4 regions of the Pantoea sp. nfd-35 genome follow, and region 4 is predicted to be linked to each of the others. Evidence: riboswitches for the same ligand, from Rfam matches in the RefSeq annotation. Region 4 holds a riboswitch; each other region holds the start of a gene.
The links. Region 4 has a riboswitch for thiamine pyrophosphate ahead of P9J57_RS21150 (FAD-dependent oxidoreductase). Riboswitches for the same ligand answer to the same signal wherever they lie in the genome.

Region 1: it holds a riboswitch for thiamine pyrophosphate, as region 4 does, so the genes downstream of both, thiB (thiamine ABC transporter substrate binding subunit) here and P9J57_RS21150 (FAD-dependent oxidoreductase) in region 4, are expected to answer to the same signal.
Region 2: it holds a riboswitch for thiamine pyrophosphate, as region 4 does, so the genes downstream of both, thiM (hydroxyethylthiazole kinase) here and P9J57_RS21150 (FAD-dependent oxidoreductase) in region 4, are expected to answer to the same signal.
Region 3: it holds a riboswitch for thiamine pyrophosphate, as region 4 does, so the genes downstream of both, thiC (phosphomethylpyrimidine synthase ThiC) here and P9J57_RS21150 (FAD-dependent oxidoreductase) in region 4, are expected to answer to the same signal.

What each region holds. Positions count from the first base shown of each region.
Region 1 covers NZ_CP122403.1:3,670,535-3,675,730, reverse strand. Annotated here, with positions in the region: gene thiQ (thiamine ABC transporter ATP-binding protein ThiQ) at 1-382, opposite strand, end outside; gene thiP (thiamine/thiamine pyrophosphate ABC transporter permease ThiP) at 366-1,976, opposite strand; gene thiB (thiamine ABC transporter substrate binding subunit) at 1,952-2,938, opposite strand; TPP riboswitch at 2,982-3,086, opposite strand; gene sgrR (HTH-type transcriptional regulator SgrR) at 3,122-4,783, opposite strand; gene P9J57_RS17110 (MFS transporter) at 5,039-5,196, shown strand, end outside.
Region 2 covers NZ_CP122403.1:1,586,585-1,591,780, reverse strand. Annotated here, with positions in the region: gene P9J57_RS07460 (GntR family transcriptional regulator) at 1-205, shown strand, start outside; gene thiD (bifunctional hydroxymethylpyrimidine kinase/phosphomethylpyrimidine kinase) at 240-1,040, opposite strand; gene thiM (hydroxyethylthiazole kinase) at 1,027-1,827, opposite strand; TPP riboswitch at 1,859-1,955, opposite strand; gene P9J57_RS07445 (lysozyme inhibitor LprI family protein) at 2,107-3,177, shown strand; gene P9J57_RS07440 (hypothetical protein) at 3,184-3,723, shown strand; gene P9J57_RS07435 (hypothetical protein) at 4,036-4,233, shown strand; gene P9J57_RS07430 (AEC family transporter) at 4,326-5,196, shown strand, end outside.
Region 3 covers NZ_CP122403.1:4,247,781-4,252,976, forward strand. Annotated here, with positions in the region: gene hemE (uroporphyrinogen decarboxylase) at 1-568, opposite strand, end outside; gene nudC (NAD(+) diphosphatase) at 609-1,379, opposite strand; gene P9J57_RS19635 (Rsd/AlgQ family anti-sigma factor) at 1,577-2,080, shown strand; TPP riboswitch at 2,261-2,359, shown strand; gene thiC (phosphomethylpyrimidine synthase ThiC) at 2,445-4,367, shown strand; gene thiE (thiamine phosphate synthase) at 4,368-5,000, shown strand; gene P9J57_RS19650 (aminotransferase-like domain-containing protein) at 5,115-5,196, opposite strand, start outside.
Region 4 covers NZ_CP122404.1:156,827-162,022, forward strand. Annotated here, with positions in the region: gene P9J57_RS21130 (ABC transporter ATP-binding protein) at 1-893, shown strand, start outside; gene P9J57_RS21135 (helix-turn-helix domain-containing protein) at 916-1,464, opposite strand; gene P9J57_RS21140 (AzlC family ABC transporter permease) at 1,559-2,230, shown strand; gene P9J57_RS21145 (AzlD domain-containing protein) at 2,227-2,547, shown strand; TPP riboswitch at 2,606-2,725, shown strand; gene P9J57_RS21150 (FAD-dependent oxidoreductase) at 2,864-3,796, shown strand; gene thiS (sulfur carrier protein ThiS) at 3,793-3,990, shown strand; gene P9J57_RS21160 (thiazole synthase) at 3,993-4,751, shown strand; gene P9J57_RS21165 (HesA/MoeB/ThiF family protein) at 4,761-5,196, shown strand, end outside.

The DNA of each region.
Region 1 (5,196 bases), on a different replicon from region 4:
CCGGCAGGCGTGACAGCATCTCACTGAGTCCGACCTGCTGCGCAATGGTCGTCACCTGCTGGCGCTGATCTGAGGTCAGCTTCAGACCGGGATGTAAGCCCAGCCCCAGGTTCTGTTCTACGCTCAGGTGCGGAAACAGGTTATTTTCCTGAAACAGCATTGATACCGGGCGCTGGGCGGGCACGCTATTCGTATGGTCAACACCGTTAATCGTCAGGCTGCCCTGGCTGACGGGCAGAAAACCGGCAATCAGGTTTAATAACGTACTTTTACCTGCCCCGCTTGGGCCGAGAATCGCCAGTCGTTCGCCGCGCCCGGCGTGAAGGGAAAAACGCATCGGCAAATGCTGATACAGGTAAGTCAGATTATTCAGTGTCAGCATGGCGGCCCGGTAATTTTTCCATCAAGGTGAACAGAGACAGGCAGAGTAGCAGCAATAACAGTGCAGTAACGGCACCATCGGCACCGCGATAGGCGCCTATCTGCTGATAAAGGTAGAACGGCAGCGTGCGGAAATCGCCATTACCAAACAGCGCCACGACGCCAAAATCACCAATCGACAGCACGCAGGCAAACGCCAGCGCCTGCGCCAGCGGACGTTTCAACGCCCGGAGTTCAATCAGCCACAGGCGGTTCCAGCCGCTGATGCCCAGTGCCCCGCAAAGGTGGGCGTAACGTTCAGCGATATCCCGCATCGGGTTTTCCAGCACTTTCAACGCGTAGGGAATCGCGATTAACGCATTGGCAAAGATCACCACGCCATCCGCGGAGTCCGGCAAGCCGGTCGTGGCGTTCAGTAGCAGGAAAAAGCCGGTTGCCAGCACGATACCGGGCATTGCCAAAATCAGCATGCCGCTGGTGTCCATGATCTGTGCGGCGAGTGTATGCTGCCGCAGGCGCAGCTCCCGGCTGCTCCACAACAGCATGGTGGTCAGGACCAGACACAGCACGCCGGCGCCGAGCGCGATACGTAACGAGGTCAACGTTGCCTGCCATAACGCCGGTTGCTGTAACGCGCCCCGAAGCCCGCCATCCAGACCATTTACGATCACCGCCAGCAGCGGTGGGAGTAGCAGCAGCAGGGCGAAAAAGATGATGGCGGCGTCGCTGACGCGGGCCAGCGTGGAATCCTGAGGATCGCGCCAGCCGTTCAGTTGCGGACTACCCGCCGGAATGGCGTTGCTGAAGCGCTGGCTGAGGAGCACCAGCACCAGGCAGCAGCTGAGCTGAATCAGCGCCAGGAGCGCCGCGCGGCCCGGATCGTAGTCATAGCTTAGCGCCTGGAAGATGGCCAGTTCGATGGTGGTCGCCTGCGGCCCGCCACCCAGCGATAGCACGGTGGCAAAACTGGCAAAACAGAGCATAAAGATTAATGCCCCGGTGGGCAGGAGCTGGCGGCGCAGCCAGGGCCATTCAAGCAGCCGGAAATGATGCCAGCCACGTATGTTCAGTTGGGCAGCAAGCTGACGCTGTTCGGCAGGAATGCTTTCCAGCGCCTGCAGCATCAGGCGCGTGGCCAGCGGCAGGTTGAAAAACACATGGGCCAGTAAAATTCCCTGAAGCCCGTAAGGCGAGAAGTGATAGTCCACGCCAAGCCAGGCGCAAAGCTGTGCCAGCCAGCCCACCCGACCATAGACGGTGAGCAGGCCGAATACGGCCACCAGCACGGGCAGAACCAGCGTCATGGCGCACAGGCGCAGCAACACCTGACGTCCGGGAAAGCGCCGCCGATAAAGGGCTCGGGACAATGGAATGGCCGGCAGCAAGGAGAGCAGGGCGGAAAGCAGCGCCTGCTTAAACGAAAAGCCAATAACATGATGCAGATACGTATCCTGCAGGACAGACCGCCAGTTGGTCGCTGGCGCCGCCATCCACAGTGCTGTGAAGGCCAGCAGCGCCACGCTGCAGAGCAGCAGCGTGGCGAGCGAACCCGGAATCAGCCAGAAAGGGATTAACGGCTGACGGCGCGTTGCCATTGGCTAACCCATTGCGAACGGTGGCTGGCAACCTCTTCCGGTGAAAACTGCAATGTTGTCTTCGGCACGCTGAGCGAGGCAAACCCGGCGGGGAGGTCAGTTTTGATCACCGGATACATCCAGTTCCCGGTAGGGATGGTGTTCTGAAAGGCTGGCGTAACCATGAATTGCATAAACTGTTCTGCCAGTTTGGGCTGCTTGCTGTTCGCCAGTCGGGCGGCCACCTCAACCTGCAGATAGTTGCCTTCGGCGAAGGATGCCGCAGCATAGTTATCTTTTTTCTCTTCAATGATGTGATAAGCCGGTGACGTGGTATAGCTCAGCACCAGATCGCTCTCGCCTTTAAGAAACAGGCCGTAGGCTTCACTCCAGCCTTTGGTGACCGTGACGGTTTTCTTCGCCAGCTTTTGCCAGGCCTCAGGCGCGTTGTCCCCGTAAACCTTTTGCATCCACAGCAGCAGGCCAAGGCCTGGCGTGCTGGTGCGAGGATCTTCATAAATCACGCGCCATTTCTCTGGGCTTTCGACCAGTTCTTTCAGGCTTGTGGGGGGATTTTTTAGCGTGTTTTTGTTGTACACGAATGCGAAATAACCGTAATCGAACGGCACAAAGGTGGTGTCCTTCCAGCCGCCGGGCACCTGCAGCTCACGGGTATCCACGTCGCTTTTGGCAAACAGGCCGGTTTGCTGCGCGGCCTGCAGAAGGTTGTTATCCAGGCCTAGTACCACATCGGCCTTTGTGTTCTTGCCTTCCATACGTACACGGTTCAGCAGCGAAACACCGTCTTCCAGCGCGACAAATTTCAGCTCGCAACCGCACTGGGCTTCAAAGGCTTTTTTGACGGCCGGACCCGGCCCCCAGTCAGCGGAAAAGGCGTCGTAGGTGTAAACCGTCAGGACAGGTTTGGCCGCAAAGACCGGGGCAGAGAGTAACAGCAGCACGGGCAGGACGTTTCTTAACACTTTGCGCTCCTAGGGCGGCAGGGTTGAGTCGCAAAGGATCTGAGCAAAACAACCTCTCAAATCCCTACGTCGGTATTAACCGATTCAGGTTCGACGGGTATTTCTCAGCGCCCTGACACTGTGGAAAGGGGCACCCCGTTGAGAACGCCACATTCTAGTCATTAAATGCGCAAGGGGAAAGGCTCACAGCGTAGGCGGGGCAAACCAGGCGGATTTAAAATCAAACCAGCCCAATGTATTCATCCGCACGCCGCGCATACTGCGCTGGCCCTCCAGCAGCAGCCAGTGATGAAACAGCGGATGAAGCCAGCTATTTTCCACCAGATATTTACCCCATTCAGCGAGGGAGAGCGTTTTTTCACGCCAGCGCGTGGCATCCTGCTGCCAGTTAACAGGCATACAGTGCTGCATCAACGGCGTTTCGTATAACAGGGCAAACAGGGAATATTCGAGGGGCAGGGTAAAATTGACGCTGCCCAGCCAGATATCACTCTCGCCTTCGCCCTGATGCCAGCTTTCGTAACTGACTTCCCGGGTGTTCAACGTAACGCCCTGTTCTGCCAGCAACGGACGTAAGGCATCCGTAATACTGACATGCTCAATATGCTGGTTATACCAGGTTAACGTCAGGCTCGTGAGGCCCGCCGGTTTGTCCACTGGGGTCAGATCGCGGCGATGGTGCCAGCGGGGTAGCAGGCCGTAAGCCGGGAACCAGTAGCGCTGATAACCCCTGCCCGCATTATTGAGGAGTGCAATCGGGTTAAGCAGGTCGCTGAGCCAGCGTCGAATGTCTCGATCGGCCATTTTTTCTGAACGCTGATCGAACAGTAAATAGTAGCAACCTTCTTCAAGCCGGCTCTCTTCCTGTTTCTCATCGGCTTTTTCGCCCTGCAGGCGAACCCCTGCATAAACCAGCTCGTCACTGATCTCTGGCAGTACCCACACCGACACATCATCGATCAGCGCGCGATAGCCAAAGTAGTCGTCAAACGCTTCTATCTTCAACTGGCTGTGCTGATTACGGACGACCCGATAAGGACCTGTTCCCAAAGGTTGACGGGCAAAATCGCGAATTTCAGGCCATTCCCGTGGCAGAATCATGGCGCTGACGCTGCCCAGCAGCCAGGGCAGCCAGCTGTCGGGCTGATCCAGATAGATATCCAGGGTCCAGGGGGCCGGTGAGTCGAGCCGTTGGATATGAGAAAACAGGGGATACTGACGCAGGCGTTCCAGGCTTGCGATCACATCGGCCATGTCCAGCTCCCGGCCATGATGAAAACGAATGGCAGGACGTAAATAAAAGCGCCAGTGGAGATCGGATGTTTGCTGCCAGTGATGGGCGATATCGGCCTCGATTTCCCCCTTTTCCTCATTTATGCGCGTCAGGCCGCTAAAGATCTGGCGGGCAATATGGGTTTCCGAACGGCGCAGGGGCGGACCGGGTAACAGATTCAGCAGAGGGCGATAATAGAGGACGCGCAAAATATGTTTGCCCTGGCGGAAGCTCCGCCCCAGGTGGGCGCTGATCATCTGTCTGACCTGATCTTTATCCCCCACCAGCTGGACTAACTGATCGATACGATCCTGCTCCAGAAGATCTTCGGCACGCTGCTGCTGGAGCGCCAGCCCGGTGTAGCAGAAGGTCATCAGGGAACGTTTGCCCCGTCCGGCTTCGGCCTGCCAGGTGAGCCAGCCAGCCGCTTGCATTCTGTTGAGCAGGTTTCGCATATGGCGACGCGAACAGTGCAGCAAATCAGCCAGTTCGCCCAGGGTTGTTTCCTGTGGTTGTCCCTGGCAATTTTGCCACAGACGAATGAACTGCTGCTTCAGACGTGATGACGACATAAAAGAGGAACTCCCTGATAAAGGTGCTCTGTTTTTCTTACCCCATTTTAGAGGCAATCTTTCCTGTATTGGAAGAGCGGGAGGCATTCAGTAATGAATGGCGCTCTGACATGGACTGGCAGCGATGTCTGTCCCTTCTGAGTAGTGTGTTACGATTTCGCCAGCAGGGTTATTCTGCTGGTTTTTTTTACGTTGTAGGTTTGGGTCGGGGTTCCATTGTTCCCGTTTCTCCCGTTGTTCTGTCAGGGATAAGGCATGAAATCTTTGTTATCGTTCTCGCGCCGTTTCAATCCGGTCTTTTTGGCTTTTATGGTGACAGCCTTTATCCTCGGCGTGGCCGGTGCGCTGCAGGCGCCGACGCTGAGCCTGTTTTTATCGCGAGAAGTACAGGTGCCACCGCTGTGGGTCGGGCT
Region 2 (5,196 bases), on a different replicon from region 4:
CACCATGGATCGGGTACGCTATTTAACCCTGAATGACGTTGCGCCCGCCGAAACCCTGATAGAACAGCATGATGCTATTTTTGCGGCGCTGAAGGCAAACGATCCCGTCAAGGCTGAGGCGGCGTTGCGCCATCATTTGCAGGCCATGATGTTTTCGATCACCCCAGTCATCAAGCAAAACAGCGCCTGGTTTGAAGAGGATTAACGCCTTGCCAGTCTGCAAGGCGAAACACGATGGGCTACCACCACTGATGGAAATGGTGCACCGGCCCAATCCCGTTGCCCACTTCCAGCGAATCTGCCGCCAGTAATGCCTGCTGCAGCCAGGCTTTCGCTTCACTGATCGTCGCTTCCCAGCTGTCATGCCGGGGACGTAAGGCCGCGAGCGCGGCGGACAGTGTACAGCCAGTGCCGTGCGTATGACGCGTGTTTACCCGCACGCTGCTAAAGCGCTGACGCCCTGCCCGAGTTAGCAGCCAGTCCGGGCTTTCATCACCATCGAGATGACCGCCTTTCATCAGCACTGCCTGGCAACCCAGCGCCAGTAGCGCTTCGCCCTGGGTGAGCATCTCATCTTCATTGAGGGCAACCTGGCATCCCAGCAGTGCAGCGGCTTCGGGCAGGTTTGGCGTAATCAATGACACCTGTGGCAATAAACGATCTCGCACACAGGCAATCGCATCCGGATTCAGCAGGGCATCGCCGCTTTTAGCCACCATCACCGTATCCAGCACCACAAAGGGAATTTCCCGCCGCTGCAGGCCATGGGCCACCCGCTCGACAATTTCTGTTTCAGACAGCATGCCAATCTTCGCACTGTCGATGCGCACATCATCCAGCACCGAGTCCAGCTGGGCGGTCACAAACTCTGGCGCAACGCGGTATACCGACTGCACGCCGCAGGTATTCTGCGCCACCAGCGCCGTGATCACACTGGTACCGTACGCGCCCAGTGCAGAGAAGGTTTTCAGATCGGCCTGGATACCGGCCCCGCCGCTGGGATCGGTCCCTGCAATCGTCAGGGCATTAATGCGTTTCATCAGGTGCCTCCAGCGTCCAGAGTGCATCCAGGAAAGCAGGCGCAAAGCTACCCGGTCCATCTGCATCCTGCGCGGCCTTTTCTCCAGCCAGCGCCATCACCCGACAGGCGCAGGCGATGTTGATCAGTCGGTCACCTGGCAAACAGGCAAAGGCCGCAACCACCGCTGAAAGCGCACAGCCGGTGCCGACCACCCGCGTCATTAACGGCGAACCGCCCGTAATCGCCCAGGTGCGCTGCCCATCGGTGACATAGTCTACTTCGCCGGTCACGACGACACAGGTATCAAAAGCTTTTGCCAGCTGTTGGGCAGCCTGCAGCGCGGCTTCGGCCGAATGCAGGCTGTCAACACCGCGTCCGCCTGCTGCCTGCTGCGCCAGCGACAGAATCTCTGAGGCATTGCCGCGCACCACTGCAGGCGACTGCGCGAGCAGCTGCTTGCAAAACACGGTGCGCAGCGTCAGCGCGCCGACCGCCACCGGATCCAGTGTCCAGGGCGTGCCCGCCTGATTTGCTGCAAGCACCGCAGCCTGCATCGCTTGCTTACGATCGTGGGTTAGCGTACCGACATTGATAAGCAGCGCATCGGCAACCGCGCTAAACTGCGCCGCTTCTTCAGCGTCGATAACCATGGCCGGAGAGGCATTAAGGGCGAGTAAAACGTTAGCGGTTAGCGTTTGCACCACATCGTTGGTCATACAGTGCACCAGCGGTGACTGACGGCGAAACTGTTGCAGAATGGGCGCGCATTGCGCATCAGAAAGGTGTTGCGGTTGATGTGTCATCATAACTCCCAACCGGCGGACAAGAAGGCGAATGCGGTCAGGCATCAGACTTCCCTACGCTGGCATTATCCAGATCAGGTAATACGGGTTTTTCTCAGCCTTCACAAAGAAGGGCACCCCGAGTCGTCAGGTAAATTCACTTTACCCGTCATCAGCATAAGGTTGAGCCACTGGCAAAGCAACCTTGCCCGCATCAAATCAGATCGTTTAATCCGGGTTTATATTCAACACGCCTTCTTGGGCTTATTCTTGAGATAACAATTATTTACTCAGAGTATCCTGATGAAAACTGGCTTCAGCCTGGTCGCATATTTTATAAAACTGGCGTTACTCATGTCAGGATTGATGCTGGCATTTCAGGCGAGTGCCGCCCCCAGTTTTTCATGTGCGCATCCCAGCGCAATCGAAAAGGTGATTTGTCAGAGCCAGACGTTATCGGCAAAAGATCGGTTAATGGCGCATTTTTTTGATCTCGCGAAAAAAAACGCCACGGCCGGACCTTCGGGGCTCATTACCGCACAACGGCAATGGTTAAAAAACCTGACTAAAATGTGTCTCACTGACCCTCAAGAAAAACGCATTGAAGGATACTACGATCAACGGCTTTTTGAACTCGCTGTCATGGTTCTTTATACCCATCATGGCGAAGCCATTAAGCAAATTCGTAAAATAAATCCCGAGTTAGTGAACATATACGAAGCGATTTATCAGTTTACTTCTCTTCCAGCAGGTTCAACCAGGCATAATAAGGTCACCGAACTCATTCGACCCGCTTTCGAAGTAACAGATAACCACATATTCGAAGATAAAATTCCTGATGCAGAAAGCGCAGCAGAAAATACCAACAACTTCGGCATGTTTCTCTGGCTCATTGCCGAAAATAATCCAGAATCACTTATTATCCCCTGCGAGGCATTTTTACGGCATCCACAAAATATCGTCTGGCTGGAACCGCTGGCCGGTGGTGCAATTGACAGCCGAACCCCCATCAGTGACTGCGAACAAACTCAGCCCACACTGCCGTTGTTTAAGCAATTTATTCATCTGGCGGAAGATGCCACCCCTGTTAGCACAGGGACCATTCGTTTTACAATTTATGCCATTACGCGGGCGGAAATTTCAGCCACGTTAAGTCACAGCATGAAGTTTTTAAAGTCCATCCAATACGGAAAAAATAGCTTATCTGACGACGCACAGCAGTTTATCAAGCAGCATACTGAAGGCTACCAGAATAGCCTTATTGAGCTGGCACACTACTACCAACATGCGTTTAACATGCCGGCGGATACGGCGAATAGCGAAGCCAGACGTTCAATCACGATCCTGCTAAATAACATTACCGATGATGAGTAATAAAAAATGTTAAAAGACGATGAAGCGCCATCTAATATCAAAGGCTTAATTAGCTTACCGCTGATTGTGATTATTGCACTTCTGATGATTATGGCTTATACATCTGTGTCTTCTGGTACATTTATCTTTTCTTTAATAGGGGGCACTTTAATATTAATAAGTTGGGCAATGTGGTTAATATGCGAACTTGTTGCATCTATTTGGGAACGCCGTTGGAAAGATGTCGCGAAAGTTATTTCCCTGCCATTCATTTTCGCTGGCTTAGTGTTCCTTTCTGTCACAGAGTTTAACTATATCAAGTTATTTTTGATTTACCCTAGTTATTATCCCCTTTTTGATATTGCACAATACTACACTCATCAGCCAGTCATCATAAAATGGGATGAGTTTAATGAGGGATTTACCGATCTCGTCTATGCACCTGAAGGTCAGTGGCAAGCCGAGTGCATTTTTGACCGCTGTTCAAAAAAACGTGATCCCGAGCTTAGTATCGTGACCCAACCGTTTATCGGCCACTTCTATCTTCAGGATACGTTGTGGCGTTAACGCCTGTTCAACTGATCAGGGTCGTCATCACCTTATGGTTTCTCTCTGCAAAGCTTTGCGTTGATATGAAAAATTCTCTGCAACCTTTTGCATGATCTGGATCAACTCCCTTCCCTACAAAAAAAGGCTTAATGCTGCGGGCTAAAAATTCTCAAGTAATAGCAGTAGAGTTATTAACACTATTAAGTAATATTTTTCACCATTATTACATCGCCCGGAAGTTAACAAGCCTGCCTACAACATCGCAACAATAAATATTCAAATAATATAGTTAAAAATTACCAGAACACTTCATCCTTTACAGGAAGCATGATGCGATTCTTAGCGCTTATTCCTCATCGTCACCGATGGACCGACATTAGCATCACCCGTCAGGGTGCGGTTTCTCCTTCTGGCCGATATTATTATTCCACCTATCTTTCTGCCCGCTGCCAACGTTGCGATACGGTTATCCATCGGGTTTATTACCGCGATATCAGTGATGATCAGGCGCGTCGCTGGCTGGGATGATCTGGCTGACCGCGCACCCTGTTTTGCCAGGTTACGTGGTTGAAGCAATTTGATAGTCTTGCGGTTACTGAGTCACTGGATTGCTTACACTTATGCCATTCCTGCTGGATACACTAGGACACCAGATCTACCTTTCCGCCCCGCTATTTATCCTGATTTTTCTGGGATTCTGCCTTATCCGGTTTGGCAGATGGCCCGTTACCGTCAGCGAAGGCATGAACCGTTTTGTGTTCAATGTCGCCCTGCCCTGCATGCTGTTTCGCATCATGAGTGATTTTTATAACAGTCCACCGGTCGATGTACGCCTGCTGCTGGCGTTTTTTGGCAGTTGCCTGTTGGTCTTCATTGTGGGACGGATTGTCGCATCGCGCCTGTTTCAGTTGGATGGCGTAGCCGGATCGGTTTTTGCCCTGGGCGGCGTGTTCTCAAACAACGTGATGCTGGGGATTCCGGTTGCTACCGTCCTGCTTGGTCAAGCGGCACTCCCCTCCGTCGCGCTGGTGCTGGTGTTTAACAGCCTGATTCTCTGGACCTTGCTGACGGTATCGGTGGAGTGGTCCAAACAGGGCAGTTTCTCACTGGGAGGCTTTAAACGAACCTTGATCAGCGTGCTGAAAAACCCATTAATCATCGGTATTTTGTCCGGCACGACCTGGAGTCTGCTACAGCGGCCGCTTCCCGTTATTGCCGCTGAACCCTTACGCATGCTGGCCTCGATTGCCGCGCCTCTGTCCCTGATTACCCTTGGCATGAGCCTGGCGCACTACCGGATTCGGGAAGGCTTAAAAGAGAGTTACACCATCTGTGCGTTGAAACTGATTCTGCAACCGCTGTGCGTCTGGGCTATTGCCTGGCTGACCGGGTTACCCGCGCTGGAAAGCAAAGTGGTGGTGCTGCTGGGATCCATGGCGGTGGGCGTGAACGTCTATCTGATGTCGCAGAAATTTAATGTGATAACCGGAC
Region 3 (5,196 bases), on a different replicon from region 4:
TGACACTGTCGGCCAGCTTATCCAGCATGGCGTGCAGCGTGGCAGGCTCGGCATACATCATTTTTTTGATCTTAGTGAAGGCTTTGCTGCTTCCCCCTTCAACCATATAGGTCGCCAGCGTCCAGGGGCTGCCTGAGAAGCCAATCAATGGTACTTCGCCGTTGAGGTTTTTACGGATGGTGCGTACCGCATTCATCACGTAACCCAGCTCCTGTTCAGGATCGGGCACCGGCAGGCGATCAACATCAGCACGGCAGGTAATCGGGTTGGAGAAGCACGGGCCTTCGCCTGTTTCGAAGTATAAACCCAGCCCCATCGCATCAGGGATGGTGAGAATATCACTGAAGAGGATCGCCGCATCCAGCTTAAAGCGACGCAGGGGTTGCAGGGTGACTTCGCAGGCCAGTTCGGCATTTTTGCACAGCGACATAAAATCGCCTGCCTGGGCGCGCGTCGCTTTATATTCCGGCAAATAACGCCCGGCTTGCCGCATCATCCATACGGGGGTGACATCTACAGGCTGGCGTAACAGGGCGCGCAAATAACGGTCGTTCTTCAGTTCACTCATCTCAGGACTCTCTCGGTATCAAGCGAGTAGTGTAGCACTCTCACGCCTCAGCGCGGCAGAGGGCCACCGTATCTTCAATTAATCGACGGGCGACGGTACCGGGCGGCGGCAGTAAAGGCAGCGCATCAAAGCGGAACCATCCGGCGTCCAGCAGCTCTTTGCCGTCATGTTGTAACTCGCCGCCATCATATTCCGCCATAAACGCCATCATCAGAGACTGCGGGAAAGGCCAGGGCTGCGAGGTAACATAGCGGACATTCTTCACACGCACGTTGCTCTCTTCCATTACCTCGCGCGCGACGGCCTGTTCAATGGTTTCGCCGACTTCGACGAAACCGGCCAGCACAGTGTAAATGTTATTACGCTGGCGCGCATGGTTAGCCAACAGGATCTCGTCCCCCCGGCGAATGGCGACGATAATGCAGGGCGCAATCTGTGGATAGTAGCGTTCACGGCAGTGGCTGCACAGGCAGGCAAATTCACGCTTGCTGGCGTGCATCTCATGGCCGCAGTAGCCACACCAGCGGTGAGAGCGATAAAATTCGGCCAGCTGTACACCGCGCCCTGCCAACTGAAACAGTCCCGGATCTTCGTTAAGTAACTGCCGCAAAGACAGCATATCCTCCGAACGTGTTTCGCAAATCAGCCAGACATTCTCCCCCTGCCATTCGCCAATTACGCGCCCCTGATGACCCGTCAGGCCAAAATGCTGCGCATTACCGTGAGGCAGGTCTCCTTGCGGTAACCAAATTTTTTGTTCACTGCTGACAATCCACCATCCAGCGTCTACGCTTGAAATTTCGCATTGCATTTATTTCGTCATCCTTAGCGTCAACCCGCACGCTGAAGTCCCGATGTTAAGTGTGTAGATGAACAACTATACCCAAATAATTCTGGTTGCAAGACGGCAACACGCTTATTTCTCCCCGGCAGGCTCGTGGAAAACAAGCGCACTTGACGCATCGCTAATCTGAAATATGAAGGTGCATAACTCATACGGAGTTAACTATGCTCAACCAGTTAGACGTTCTGACCAAACGCGTAGGTGGCAGTAATGAACTGGTCGATTCATGGCTGGCCGCTCGCCGCCAGTTACTGGTTTCTTATTACCATTTGGTCGGTATCAAGCCAAAGAAAGAGGCACTGACGCGTCTGGATGAACAGGCACTTGATAACTTTTGCCATAATCTGGTCGATTACCTTTCATCCGGCCACTTCAGCCTCTATCAACGCCTGATCGGAGAAATGGACGGTACCAGTCCGCTGTTGGCAGCAACGCAGATTTATCCCTCGCTGGAAGCCAACACCGAACAACTGATGAAGCTGTATGACGGACACCTGCAGCAGGCGATTGATGACGATAACTACGTCACCTTTCAGAATGCGCTATCGGAGGTCGGAGAAGCCCTGGAAGGACGCTTTACGCTTGAGGACAAACTCATCCAGATGGCATGGGATAATCACCTAACCCCGCCCGTGGCTAACGACAGCGAAATTGCCCGCCCCGCCTAAAACCTAATCGATTGTAAAAGACTTGTGATTAGCCAAAAGCCCCCTTATGCTGAGTGGGCTTTACGTTTAACGCCGAACGTAGTCGGTGTTTACGGTTGATACGTCATCTACGGGCGCTGTTCATGCTATCCCTTTTTCCGGGGTGAAGCCGATCGGGCGCCGTAGCGAAATCGTTGAAACCTCATCTTGTCGGAGTGCCTAAGGGCTGAGACCGTTAATTCGGGATCCGCGGAACCTGATCAGGTTAGAACCTGCGAAGGGAACAAGAGTAAATTTATACGGTACGCCACCGAATGGTGTCAGCAGTGCCGTTACTCCTTCCGAACTCCGGACAAGCAACCTTCCCTCTTACTGGAATATTGCTATGTCTACTGCTAAAACGACCCGTCGCGAACAACGTGCTCAGGCACAGGAATTCATTGACTCTCTTCAGGGCGGCAGCGCCTTCCCTAATTCAAAACGTATCTGGCTTACCGGCAGCCGCGATGATATCCGTGTCCCAATGCGGGAAATTCAACTCAGCCCTACCCTGACCAGCGGCAGTAAAGAAGCGCCGGTTTATGAGGAGAATGAGCCCGTTCCGGTTTACGATACGGCCGGTGCCTATGGCGATCCCGCCGCACAAATCGACGTGCATCGGGGGCTGGATAAACTGCGGGCGCGCTGGATTGAAGAGCGGAATGACAGCGAAAATCTGGTGCAAATCAGCTCTGCCTACACGCAACAGCGGCTGGCCGATGACGGCCTGGATCACTTGCGTTTTGAACACCTGCCCACACCACGCCGTGCGAAGGCAGGCCACTGCGTTACCCAGCTCCATTATGCTCGTCGGGGCATAATTACGCCGGAGATGGAGTTTATCGCGCTGCGGGAAAATATGGGCCGGGAACGCATCCGCGGCGAGGTGCTGCTGCAGCAGCATCCGGGGCACAGCTTTGGCGCCCATCTGCCAGAAAATATTACCCCTGAGTTTGTGCGTCAGGAAGTGGCTGCCGGGCGCGCTATTATTCCGGCAAATATTAACCATCCCGAATCCGAACCCATGATCATCGGGCGTAACTTTCTGGTGAAAGTGAATGCCAATATCGGCAACTCAGCCGTGACCTCCTCGATTGAAGAAGAGGTTGAAAAGCTGGTGTGGTCAACGCGTTGGGGCGCCGATACCGTCATGGATCTTTCCACCGGCCGCTATATCCACGAAACCCGTGAATGGATTTTGCGTAACAGCCCGGTGCCTATCGGTACGGTACCGATCTATCAGGCGCTTGAGAAAGTTAACGGTGTGGCAGAAGATCTGAACTGGGAAATTTTCCGCGACACATTGCTGGAACAGGCCGAGCAGGGTGTGGATTATTTTACGATTCATGCAGGCGTGCTGCTGCGCTACGTGCCCATGACCGCGAAGCGCCTGACTGGGATTGTCTCGCGTGGTGGTTCCATTATGGCGAAGTGGTGCCTGTCGCATCACAGAGAGAGCTTCCTGTATGAGCACTTCCGCGACATCTGTGAAATTTGTGCGGCCTACGACATCTCATTATCATTAGGTGACGGCCTGCGTCCGGGATCGATTCAGGATGCCAATGACGAAGCGCAGTTTGCGGAACTGCACACCTTAGGTGAGCTGACGAAAATTGCCTGGGAATACGACGTGCAGGTGATGATTGAGGGCCCCGGCCATATTCCCATGCAAATGATCCGTCGCAACATGACCGAACAACTGGAACATTGCCATGAAGCGCCGTTTTACACTCTGGGCCCCCTCACCACTGATATTGCTCCGGGTTACGATCACTTTACCTCCGGCATTGGTGCCGCGATGATTGGCTGGTTCGGCTGCGCCATGCTGTGCTACGTCACGCCCAAAGAGCATTTAGGTCTGCCAAACAAGGAAGATGTTAAACAGGGCTTAATCACGTACAAGATCGCCGCGCACGCAGCCGATCTGGCCAAGGGTCATCCGGGCGCGCAAATCCGCGACAATGCGATGTCCAAAGCACGTTTTGAGTTTCGCTGGGAAGACCAGTTTAATCTTGCACTGGATCCGCATACGGCCCGGGCTTACCACGATGAAACCCTGCCGCAGGAGTCCGGTAAGGTGGCCCACTTCTGCTCTATGTGCGGCCCCAAATTTTGCTCAATGAAAATTACCCAGGAAGTGCGTGACTACGCCGCAAGGCAGGAAGCCGAAGCCCAGGCGATTGAGGTGGGGATGGCGAAAATGTCTGATCATTTTCGTGAGCGCGGCGGTGAGCTGTATCACCCTGCGACCGCAATAAAGGAGGAATAAATGGACGCCTTTCCCGCAACCGCATCACGTCTGGGGCTCTATCCGGTCGTTGACAGCGTGGAATGGATAGAGCGCCTGCTGGAAGCCGGTGTGCGAACCCTTCAGCTTCGGATCAAGGATCAGCCGGACGAGGTGGTTGAACCCATGATTATTCGGGCTATCGCCGCAGGTAAGCGCTATCAGGCACGTCTGTTTATCAATGATTACTGGCAACTGGCGATTAAACATCAGGCCTATGGCGTCCATCTGGGTCAGGAAGATTTAGAGGTCGCTAACCTGCAGCAGATCCTGCACGCAGGCTTGCGGCTGGGACTTTCAACTCATGATGATGCAGAGCTGGATCGGGCGCTGGCACTGCGCCCTTCCTATGTGGCGCTGGGGCACATCTTCCCCACCCAGACGAAGGCCATGCCCTCTTCCCCTCAGGGCGTAGCTGAACTTAAGCGCCATTTGGCCCGGCTGCACGGCATCTCAACAGTCGCGATCGGAGGCATCAGTATTGATCGTGCGCCAGAGGTCCTGGCCACCGGGGTGGGCAGTATTGCGGTGGTGAGCGCGATTACTCAGGCAGAAGACTGGCAGGAGGCCACGCGTGTTCTGCTGCGGCTTGCCGAACCCGAAACGGCGTACTAACGCGCGTCAGCGCCCAGAAATACCTGCAGCCTGTGCAAAAGGCTGTTAAAGAGTGGAAAGCCGCGCACGGCAATGAGTATTACGGCTGGCGCGGTTTTTTTATGCTCAGTAAAGTCACAGGTGTCCGGCCGGAATGGCCGGACCAGGGCCAGTTCCCTCCTCTTTCTGGCCCTGCTCCTCAACCACAGGTAAAGAG
Region 4 (5,196 bases):
GGGATGAAATGGGTAACCTGTTAAATACGGCGGTGGCTCAGGGTGAAACCTTGCTGACGATCACGCACGACATTGCACTGGCCCGGCAGTTAGGTGGTGAGGTCATGGTGATGCATAAAGGCAAAGTCGTTGAGCAGGGCAGCGCCGGGCAGGTGTTATACCGTCCACAAGCGCCTTACACCCAACTGCTGTTGGCGGCCGATCCTGAGGCCTGGGCGCCAGGCTCGCGAGTACCCTGTGATGAAACCATCGTGTTACAGACAGAGGGCCTTTCTCTGAAACGGTCAGGGAAGCAACTATTTCACAATGCCTCGCTAATCTTCCGGGCTGGCGAAATCGTGGGGCTTTACGGCGAAAGCGGCTGCGGTAAAAGTAGCCTGGGGGATACGCTATGCGGTTTGATAACGCCCGATGCGGGCAAGGTCGTGCGTCCAGGGGCTGCCAGTAGGTTACGTTACCAAAAACTTTATCAGGATCCCTCAGCCATATTTCCACCTGACATCGCGATGGCCAGGGTTATCGATGATGTTCTGCGGCTGCACCACGCCACGGTGAAACGACGTGATGAACTGATGGCACAACTGGGATTAGCGCACGCGTTGCTGAACCGTCCGGCTTCAGGTTTGTCAGGCGGCGAGCTTCAGCGCTTTTCACTGCTCAGGGTGATGTTACTGGACCCTGTGTTTTTATTCGCGGATGAGCCGACGTCGCGCCTGGATCCTGTCGTTCAGCAGCAGACGCTGGCGTTGATTAGCGAACTGGCAACACAGCAACGCTGCGCCATTTTGCTGGTCAGCCACGATCTCGCTTTACTGGAGAAAAGCGCGCATCGTGTTATCTCACTGGCCTCCCTCAGCCAGAGCGCCGCAATAGCCCAGGAAGTCTGTATTTAACCGAAGGCAGGGAAACCTGCCTTCACACATGCTCCATGACCAGCACAGCCAGCGTATCTGGCTCAAGCGCACGAAAAATATGCTCAGTGTCGCCCGGGTAGCTGATGTAATCGCCTACCTCAAGCTCAACGGGTGAATCAACCGGCCCAACCTCTGCGCGCCCTTGCGTCAAAATTAAATGTTCGATGGTATTCGGTGAATGCGGCTGTGAGCAGCGTTCGCTGCCGGGCTGTATGTGCAGCAGATAGATATCCCGTCGTGCGCCCGGTGGACAGGTTGCCAGTAAGACGGCTTTGTAATCAGCCTGCTCAGCAGCCACCGTGGGGCCTTCTCCGCGGCGAATAACCTGTAACCGGTTCGTTTCCGGCTCCATCAGGCGTGCAAATGGAATATTGAGCGCGACACACAGCGACCACAACGTCTCAATACCCGGATTGCCGTTACCGGCTTCAAGCTGAGACAGGGTCGATTTTGCAATCCCCGCCCGGCGAGCAACTTCAGCCAGCGTCAGGCCGGCACGCTGGCGTTCTCTTACTAAACCTCGGGCAATGATATCAATGGGCGTGCTCATCACTTTTCCTGTTCGTTAAAATGAACGTATCGTTCGTCTTGTAATACATATCCGATGTCCATTATAATGGATTTATCGTTCGTTATGGGATTCGATGTTGATGCTGGCAAAAAAATTCACGCTGGATAAAGGCGTTATAAAAGCAATTTTTCTGGTCTGTATCGCAGATGGCATTGTCGGCCTGTCTTACGGGTCGCTCGCCACTGCTGATGGCTTTCCGTTTTGGGTACCGCTGGCGTTATCAACGCTGGTGCTGGCTGGCGCATCGGAATTCTTATTTATTGGCATCGTTGCCGGCGGTGGCAGTCCGTTAACCGCTGCCGCGGCAGGTTTGCTGGTCAACGCCCGCCATCTTCCCTTTGGCATTGCGGTTAAAGACTTAGTGGGCAGAGGCTGGCGGGGGGCGCTCGGCTGTCACATTATGAACGATGAAAGTGTGGTGTTCGGCATCTCTCAGCCGCAGCTGGCTCAACGCCGCAGTGCGTTTTGGCTGTGCGGCATCGGTATCGGATTGATCTGGCCGTTCACCGTCATGCTCGGGGCCGCGATTGGCCAGTTTATCCCGAATATTTCCGTTATCGGTCTGGATGCGGTTTTTCCCGCCATTCTTATCGCACTCATCTTCCCGGCGTTACGCAAACCCCGAACCCGCATTCCTGCTGCTACCGGCGCCGTGCTGTCGCTGGCGGTCACGCCATTTGTTCCAGCAGGGATGCCTGTTCTGTTTTCGTTGTTAGGGCTGCTTACGTGGAGATCGCGTAAATGAATCATCCGATGATAATTGCAGGCATTGCCTTGCTGGCTGCCGGAACCTATGCCATTCGTTATGCGGGCGTCAAACTGGGTAACCGGTTGCCTGTCAGTGAGCGCACGCAAAATGTGTTATCCGATGCGGCCACGGTACTGTTACTGGCCGTTGCAGCCACCACCACGTTGTTCGAAGGTCAGCATTTTGCCGGGATGGCAAGGCTGCTGGGCGTGTCGTTTGCCATTTTTCTCGCCTGGCGCAGGGCGCCGCTGATCGTCATCATTTTGGGCGCAGCCTGTATGACCGCTCTGCTGCGTTACCTGAATGTGCCTTAGTCGCTAACGACAAATTGCTGCATCAGCCTTGACGTAAGGCGCGGCTTAAAATAAAACTAGAACCCGTCAGGGGAGTCTCGCCAAAGAGACTGAGAGGCTAATAGCGCAATGCGCGGCTTAGCGACCCTTAGAACCTGACCCAGTTGATACTGGCGTAGGAAGACGGGTATCTTTGCCACAGGCAGATACTTGCCGCAGAGTCTGCTTTTGCCGGGCTCATGCTTTTTCCCTTCTTGTATCACGGGTCTCTGACTGTTAACAGAGAGGCCAAAGTGAAAATCCTGTTTCTGATGTTATCCTGTCAGGTTGGCTGGCAATGAGCCGCTGGTCAGTGCTCGGCAGCGGCGTGTCCGGACTGTGTATCGCCACGCTACTGGCGGAGCAAGGTGAACCTGTCGAAATCATTACCTTACCGGACTGCCGCGCGGCATCGCACTGGGCTGGCGGTATGCTGGCGCCCTGGTGCGAAGCGGAAAGTGCGCCACAGCAGGTCGTTGACTGGGGTCAGTATGCTGCGGCATGGTGGTCGGCCCGGGTCAGCGGCGTGGAACAGCAGGGTACCCTGGTGATTGCGCCCCCGCGCGACAGTGCTGAGTTAACGCGTTTCGCTAACATGACCTCATCACATCAGTGGGTGACGCCAGCAGAGATTGAACCTGCGCTGGAAGACCGTTTTGCCCGTGGCTTGTTCTTTGCCGCAGAAGGTCATCTTGATCCCCGGCTGGCAATGCAACAATTACAAACGCGTTTACTGAATGCGGGGGTCCGGTTTCACCCGGGTAAACCCAGCGGGAAAATTATCGATTGCCGGGGTATTCATGCCCGGCAATCCCAACCCGAATTGCGTGCCGTGCGCGGTGAAATGGTTATTCTCCACACCGACGAAATAACGTTTTCCCGTCCTGTTCGCCTGCTGCACCCGCGTTTTCCCTGTTATCTGGTGCCCAGGGCACAGGGGCATTTTATGCTGGGCGCGACCATGGTCGAAAGCCAGGATGACAGCCCAATCAGCGCGCGCGCTATGATGGAACTGTTAAGCGCAGCCTACAGCATCCATCCCGCCCTCGCCGAAGCACGCATTATTGAAAGCGGCACAGGTATGCGTCCGGCTTACCGCCACAATCTGCCCGAAGTGCGTTACGAAAATGGCATTTTTTCTATTAACGGCATGTACCGTCACGGCTTCCTGCTGGCCCCGATGATGGCCGAGAAGCTTATGCAACAACTGACGTCCGAGGGAGTGCGATGAAAATAGAACTGAACGGCCTTGCTATTGAAACCGAAGCCCGCACGCTGGCTGAATTACTCGTGGAACAACATATCGATGCTGGCTGTGTCGCCAGTGCCGTGAACGGCGAATTTGTTCCCCGGGAGCGCTATTCCTCAGAGCCGCTTGTGGCGGGTTGTCGTCTTGAAGTGTTATCGCCGATGCAGGGAGGCTAACGATGTTTTATGACTTTAGCGGACAGTCACGTTTTTTACTGGGTACTGCAGGTTATCCCTCGCCGGATATTCTGCAACAGGCCGTTGGCGCATCCGGCGCCGAGATTATTACGGTGAGTCTGCGTCGTGAAGGAAGCCAGGGCGGAGCCTTTCGCGATCTCCTGAAAACCTTAAATAAACGCGTTTTACCCAATACCGCAGGCTGCCACACGGTGAAAGAAGCCGTGACGACTGCGCATATGGCGCGGGAATTGTTTGCCACGTCCTGGATCAAGCTTGAGGTGATCGGTCATGCCGATACCTTACAGCCCGATCCCTTTGCCCTCGTCGAAGCAGCACGTATTTTGTGTGCAGAGGGTTTCCACGTTTTCCCTTACACCACAGAAGATCTGATTGTGGGCGAGAAACTGCTGGACGCGGGCTGTGAAGTGCTGATGCCGTGGGGGGCGCCTATCGGCTCAGGCCAGGGATTACGCAATATCGAGGGATTACGCACGATGCGTGCCTGGTTTAAGGACGTTCCACTGATTATTGATGCCGGGATCGGTGCGCCGAGCCAGGCGGCTCAGGCGATGGAATTGGGGTTTGATGCTGTGCTGTTGAATACCGCCGTGGCGAAATCCAGCGATCCGGTTCGCATGGCTGGCGCATTTGCGCGCGCCATTGAAGCGGGATATCAGGCACGTCAGGCTGGCATGATGGAGCGTCGCGACATGGCTGCCGCCTCTACGCCCGTTTTCGGGCTGGCGCAATTTCGCTAAGGAGCAGATATGGCTCGTTATCAACGACAGACAATGCTGCCAGAAGTGGGCGAGCAGGGGCAGCAGGCTTTGTCCGCTGCCCGCGTCTTAGTGGTTGGCGCGGGTGGACTGGCTTCCACGTTATTACCGCTCCTGGCGGGCGCTGGCATCGGTTATATCCGGCTCTATGACGACGACGTCGTGGCGCTGCATAACCTGCATCGTCAGACGCTATTTACGACTGCCGATATTGGCGAGCCGAAGGTGTTTTGCGCCCAACGTGCGCTGGCACAGCGTAATCCTGATACGGTGGTTGAAGCACATCCCGTAGCGTTACAGGCAAGTCGTATTGAAGAAGCACTGGTGGATATTGATTTGGTTATCGACGCTGCGGATAACTTCGCGGTGACTTATCTGCTTTCCGACAGCTGCTTTGCCCGTAACCTACCGCTGGTTTGCGCTTCGG